Regions from separate parts of the Furfurilactobacillus sp. WILCCON 0119 genome, predicted to be linked through region 1. Evidence: a T-box and tRNA genes for the amino acid it is inferred to sense, from the RefSeq annotation. Region 1 holds a T-box; the other holds one or more tRNA genes.
The links. The T-box of region 1 lies ahead of leuS (leucine--tRNA ligase). A T-box ahead of a tRNA ligase gene usually reads a tRNA of that ligase, here a tRNA-Leu.

Region 1 (3,420 bases):
ATCGGCATGGCGACATCGTTCAATACACTGTCCAGAAGTTTGGGGCAAACGTTTATGCTAGCCGTGTATGGCATCGTAATGAATACAACACTAGCGCATGGTGCAGAGACGCACGCCCATGTCAGTGTGGGGATGTTAAATGATCTAATTAATCCACAGACAGCGCGTGACTTGCCGGCTCATTTGTTGCCGACGCTCCGTCAGATTATGAGTCAGGGTGTGCACAACGTCTTCTGGGTGGCCCTGGGGTTAGTCGTTGTGGCATTACTCGCAAACATTATTTTTGATCGCCCAAAAGCAACGGTCGCTGATCCAAAATAAGTTAAAAAAATCCGGCTATCAGGACGCATTGATTGTCCTGGCAACCGGATTTTTAGTGGTTATCGTTTTTCAATGGCGAGCAAATAAGGGGGCTGATGCTGCTGGTTAATAAAGCCGTAGTGAAGCACCTGAAACTGCCTTTGTGGTAGGTGGCGGACAAAGTCGGTGACAAGATCGGCCTCCGTTTGCCCACCAGGATGGCCAGTGTAAACCACAATGGTAATGAGGCCACCACGGCGTAAATGATCACAACAGGTTTGAAGGGCCGCGATGGTCGTTTGCCCGCGTGTAATCAAACTATGATCCCCACCCGGAAGGTAACCGAGGTTAAACATGGCCGCACTGATTATTGTGTTGTCATTAATGTGGTCAACCAGATGTTCATGACCATCGTGAATGAGCGCCACCTGGGGCCGCAATCCGGTTAAAGTTAGCATGGTTGCCGTTTCATCCAGCGCGGCTTGCTGAATGTCAAAGGCCAGGACGTGGCCTGTTTTGCCAACCCGTGCTGCTAAGAAGCGGGTATCATTTCCCTGGCCCACCGTGGCGTCAACAACGGTATCACCCAGTTGAATTGTGGGTTCTAAAAGCTGATGACTAAACGAAAGCGCGTTATTAAGTGGCATGAGCAAATCTCCTTACCAAATTTTGATTGCAGGAACCGTTGTTGTTTTAAAGAATGCGTAACGAACGCAGAACAATTCGCAGAGTGCAAGACCCACGCCGGCTGCAACATCACTTGGATAATGGACACCAAGGTAAATCCGACTGAGACACACACCGATAATGGCAAGAATCAACAGGGTGTCGAAGACAAGGCGAAGGGCGAGGCGATCCACATACAGGTTGCACAGGAGAATGAGGGACCCGTACATGAGCGTCACGTTCATGGCGTGACCACTGGGGAAACTATAGCCAGACGCACTGACAAGATGAAACAGCGTTGGCCGGGGCCGCTCGACAAGTTGTTTGGCAATTTGATTGATAATGAGGGCGCCGACCCCCACGTTGACCAAAAAGAACGCCCCACCAAGCCGCTTTTTCCGCCACCATAATCCGGCAAAGAAGACGAGCATCACGAATAAGGTAATGTGCGGATTGCCCAAGCGGGTAACGCTTTGAAAGAACCATGTCCGTTCTGGGGTTACGGGTTGGCGGATGAGGTGCGTTAATTGATGATCGAATTCGGCAAGCCAGTGGGCATCTGTGAGGACGCCGCTCAGTAACAAAATGAAAATGACGGCACCACCACCAGCAAACGCCCAGCGCCAGCGTTGCCATTGGGAACGAGAAAATATTAAGATAATTATGACCCCCAGTTTTATCTCTTAGTATAGCATGATGTTTTCTGGCCTGACTTGCCAAGCCTCCGCGAATTTGCTATGCTATGAACAATAATTTTAACAGGTTAACAGTGACGGATCAGTAGTGAACGACCAGACCTTAAGCGAGCTGACGGGGGTGCGAGTCAGTGGTTTGATGTTTACGAACTCGCCGGGATTCACTGAGCGATTGAACCCGCGTTAAGCGGTGTGTAGACCACTTCGTTTGTCAGCGTTAATGACTAAAGTGTTCACCAGCAATGGTGAAAAGATAGGTGGCACCGCGGAGAGATTCGCCCTATTGGTTGTGATGAGACAACCAGTAGGGCTTTTTTTGTCCAGTTTGACCTGTATGAAATGTCATGAAGGAGGCACAATATGCCGTACGATCATAATGAGATTGAAAAAAAGTGGCAAAAATTTTGGGATAAGGATAAGACCTTTAAAACACCTGATTTTGCCGATAAACCAAAGTATTACGCGTTAGATATGTTCCCTTACCCATCTGGTCAGGGGTTACACGTTGGTCATCCGGAAGGGTACACAGCAACGGATGCAATGAGCCGGTTGAAGCGGATGCAAGGGTTTAACGTGCTCCACCCAATGGGCTGGGATGCCTTTGGTTTGCCCGCAGAACAGTACGCACTAAAGACGGGGCACAACCCCAAGGGCTTTACGGATCAAAACGTTGATGTTTTTCGGCGTCAGGTGAAATCATTAGGGTTCTCATACGACTGGGATCGGGAAATTAACACGACAGACCCGGCCTACTACAAGTGGACGCAATGGATTTTTGAACAGCTGTACAAACGTGGTTTAGCTTACGAAGACGAAATTATGGTCAATTGGGCCCCTGACTTCATGGGTGGAACGGTTGTCGCTAACGAAGAGGTCGTGGACGGCAAGACCGAACGTGGTGGCTACCCCGTATACCGGGTCCCAATGCGGCAGTGGGTGCTAAAAATCACGGCTTACGCTGACCGGTTAATTGATGACTTGGAAGACCTTGATTGGCCTGAAAGTATCAAAGAACAACAACGTAACTGGATCGGCCGTTCCGAAGGGGCCAGTGTTTTCTTTGACGTTGATGGCGCCGATGAAACAAAGATCGAGGTGTTTACGACGCGCGCCGACACGCTTTTTGGGGTCTCATACCTTGTTTTAGCACCTGAACACCCATTGGTCGACCAAATTACAACGCCGGAACAAAAAGCGGCTGTGCTGGCCTACCACAAAGAAATCGAATCTAAATCTGACCTTGAACGGACAGACTTAAATAAGGATAAAACTGGTGTGTTCACCGGTGCTTACGGAATCAACCCAATCAACGGTGAACGGTTACCAATTTGGATCGCCGACTATGTGTTGGCGTCTTACGGAACGGGTGCTGTAATGGCAGTCCCAGCGCATGATCCTCGTGATTACGAGTTTGCAATGAAGTTTAACCTGCCGTTGAAGGAAGTTATTGAAGGCGGCGACCTAAGCCAGGAAGTTTACACAGGCGATGGGAAGCACATCAATTCTGGCTTTTTGGACGGCATGGATAAAGCAACGGCCATTAAGGCAGCCATCGAATGGATCACTGAACATCACGTTGGGGCCAAGAAGGTGAACTACCGGCTTCGGGACTGGATTTTCAGTCGCCAACGTTACTGGGGTGAACCAATTCCCGTTATCCACTGGGATGACGGCGAAACAACGTTGGTTCCCGAAAATGAATTGCCATTGACGTTACCTGACACCGATCAATTGGAACCTTCCGGCACGGGTGAAAGTC
Region 2 (3,420 bases), on a different contig from region 1:
CCAATGTCGCCGGTCGATCAATACGCTGAACCTTCGATTGCGCGACAATCTCGGCCACCGTTCCCGTCGTGAAGACCTTCCCAGCCCCTAATAACACAACCTTGTCTGCTAATGTTTCAACTTCCGTCATCGTGTGACTTGTTAACAGGACACTCGTCCCCGCGTTAACCAAGTCCGCAACCGTGGCCCGAATTCTAGCAGCGATCTCAACATCAAGCCCACTAGTCGGCTCATCCAGCAACAATAACTTTGGGTCTCCCAGTAGTGCCCGGGCAATGTGCAACCGCTGGGTCATCCCCTTCGAAAAGGATTGCACCCGCTTATCGGCCACATCACTCAGCTTAACAATGTCTAAGACACGCGCAATTTCTTCTTTTTGGGCACGGTGTGAGACCTTCGCCAAATCCGCAAACAACCGTAAATTTTGTCGGGCAGTTGCCCGGCCGTAGAAGCCCAGTTCGCCACCAAACGACACGCCAATGTTGGGGCGGCGTGTTCGCTTGGTCAACTGCTGCCCATCAAAAATAATTGTTCCTGTCGTTGGCAAAAGATAGCCGCCAATAATGCTGACCGTTGTCGTCTTCCCCGCCCCGTTTGGCCCCAGTAAGGCCACAACTTCCCCAGCACCGATCTGAAATGAAACGTCCGTCAGTGCGGCAAAGGTCTGGCCATGACTGCGATAGCTCTTTGCCAGGTGCTCAACACTTAGAATGTGATCCATCATGTCCCCCTCAAGGTAACCCCGCGTTTCTAGTTTTCCACCACAAGTATTCACATTGTAATTTAATCTTTTTATCACATTTTAGCAACTTTATTATCATTTTTCGCGCAAAAAAAGCGTGTTGATTGCCATGACACTGGCATCAACACGCTTTGTTTTTTTCTGATAATGAACAAGGTTAGTCATCCGTTTTAGCAGATAAGTCCAAACTCTTCCGCAGTTCGTTTGTAACCCGTTGTTTTTCTGAATGACTGACCACTTCAAACGATTGACCGTCAATCATCTGACCAGTTCCCTGCATGTGGTCTGTTGTCATATCTTTTGTTGCTGACCGGTAATTTTGGGCCAGTTTGACAAGGTCTGAGCTCGTCAAGTCCGTTTGTGATTCACCAGAAATTGATTCTAAGAACGATGAATTCAACACCGTCTTCACGTCAATTGATTTCTTAAATAATGCTTGAACCACCAACCGTTGTCGACTTTGACGGCCATAATCCCCTTGAGGATCATCGTAACGCATCCGTGAGAAGCGGAGGGCCGTTGTCCCGTCCATATGGTAGGACTGCCCCTTTGTAAAGCTTGAGCCTTCGTAGCTAAATGTTAGTGGTGACGTTACCGTTACCCCACCAACTTCATCGATGGCTTTCTTTAATCCACCCATGTTTAACAACGCGTAGTAATCAATTGGCACGTTTAACAAGTTTTGGACCGTTTTAATGGTTGTCCCAACACCACCATACGTGTAGGCCGCATTGATCTTTGCTGGTGAATACTGGGGATAACCAGCAATATCCGTCATCGTATCACGGGGTAAGCTCACTAACGTCATCTTTTTGGTCGATGGGTTAATTGTGGCAATCATGATGGTATCCGTCCGCCCCTTGTAATCACGGCCAAGGGCTCCAGTATCCGTTCCTAAGAACATGATGGAAATCGGTTTTTTGTTGTTTAAGAGATCCTTTGTGTCCCGCTGTTTCGTAATTCCCGCAGATTTGTAGGCCTTGTTTGCCGCTGAATTAATGTTATGGTACGCAACGGCACCAAACCCAACGATGACCAATAAGAGCACAACAATGATGCCCCAAAACCATCGCCACGGATGGAAACGGCGTGGCTGTTTCCCGCCCTGACGGCGTTGTGCCCGTGATGATGTCTGTTCTTGATTCGGTTCGTTATTCATGAATGCTCTCCCCAAAATAGTCTGATAAGATTGCTATTTACTGATTGTAAACCATGTCATTCGTCGGTAGCTTAAAAAACTTAAAATAATTACTTTTTCACAAATATTTTAAAATTTTCTTAGACTAAAATAATGGTTAATCCACTAAAAAAGACATTCAGCAATCGCCGAATGTCTTCATTATGCGGCCACCGAGACTTGAACTCGGATGATCAAAAAGATCACAAGATCCTTAATCTTGCGCGTCTGCCAATTCCGCCATGGCCGCATCAACAAGAATAATAGTACCAAATAATTAAACCTTTGGCAATCATCCTTTTGATTTTTCCCTCATTAATTTAATCGCCAACATCGTTTTGCAACTGCTGGAGAACTGGTCCGTCATTGGGCTGTGGGTGAACCCCCACGATATCTAAGAAGAAGGCCACAATCGGTAAGCCAACAATCAGGCCCCAGGTTCCAAATAATTGTTCACTGATAATTAACGTCATGAATGTCACAAAAATTGGCAGATCCGTTGCGGTTGCCATTAACCGGGGGTGCAGGAAGTACGATTCAAAGAAGTGGATCACAACCACTAAAATGATGACCTCAACGGCCTTCCAAAGACCTCCACTTGCAAACGCAATCAGTGTTAGTGGAATCATGGAGATCAAAACGCCGGCCACGGGAATCAGCCCAAGAATAAACACGATGACTGATAAGACCATTAAGCTCGGCATTTGCAGAATAAACAAGCCGATCGCCATTAACACGGTGTTGATGGTACAAATGATCAGTTGCGTTTCCACGACTGTGCCCAAAATGAGGACAAACTTATGGGCAAGGTAATAGACAATCGTAAATAACCGTTTAAACCGGCTGTGTAAGAAGCCTCGGCCAAAGCGACTCATTCGCCCATAAGACGCCGTGAAAATCAAACTGAGAAACATGGCGATCCCAACATGAGAAAAGGCCGTTCCGACGGTTTCCAGGCCCTTCAGCCCCGTCATCAACGCCGTTTGTCCGTGCTTCATTAACTCACTACTATTAAACGCCGTGTTGACCCATTGATCCAGTTGCTTGTCCCACACCGGATGATTTTCAATTGCCTTACTAATCATGCTGGGAATGCCGCTAAATTGCTTCGCAAGTGACGGTGCAGCATACGAAATGGCTGCCGTTAGGAGGCCTAATACCACCACGTACACGATCAACGTTGCCAGAATCTGTCCGACCGGAAGCCACCGGCGCAGATGGGTGGTCGCAACCACCGCCAAGTACGAAAAAATCGTAATCAGTAAAATGATCGACAGAAACTGGCGAAGACAAAAGAGCACCACAATGAGGCCCGCCAATGTTAGGTAAACCTGAACATCCTCCTGCTTAAACCATCGATAAACTCGTTCCATCCCCTATTTACTCCCGTCTTGACGTTTTATCATCTTACGCACTACTTTAACACTCTTTCCCCAGATTTCTAATGACTACCCCCCGGTTTAGCGCCACCACTTTCCGTCACCAACCGTAAGTGCCCACC

Region 2: it encodes a tRNA-Leu, which carries the amino acid that the T-box ahead of leuS (leucine--tRNA ligase) is inferred to sense. The anticodon was not compared.

What each region holds. Positions count from the first base shown of each region.
Region 1 covers NZ_JBPCCV010000001.1:68,526-71,945, forward strand. The annotation lists gene ACRYI5_RS00400 (MDR family MFS transporter) at 1-321, shown strand, start outside; gene ACRYI5_RS00405 (class I SAM-dependent methyltransferase) at 381-947, opposite strand; gene ACRYI5_RS00410 (phosphatase PAP2 family protein) at 960-1,550, opposite strand; T-box leader at 1,730-1,947, shown strand; gene leuS (leucine--tRNA ligase) at 2,022-3,420, shown strand, end outside.
Region 2 covers NZ_JBPCCV010000006.1:171,750-175,169, forward strand. The annotation lists gene ACRYI5_RS10585 (ABC transporter ATP-binding protein) at 1-724, opposite strand, end outside; gene ACRYI5_RS10590 (LCP family protein) at 900-1,901, opposite strand; tRNA gene ACRYI5_RS10595 (tRNA-Leu) at 2,085-2,169, opposite strand; gene ACRYI5_RS10600 (AI-2E family transporter) at 2,240-3,292, opposite strand; gene ACRYI5_RS10605 (SprT family protein) at 3,361-3,420, opposite strand, start outside.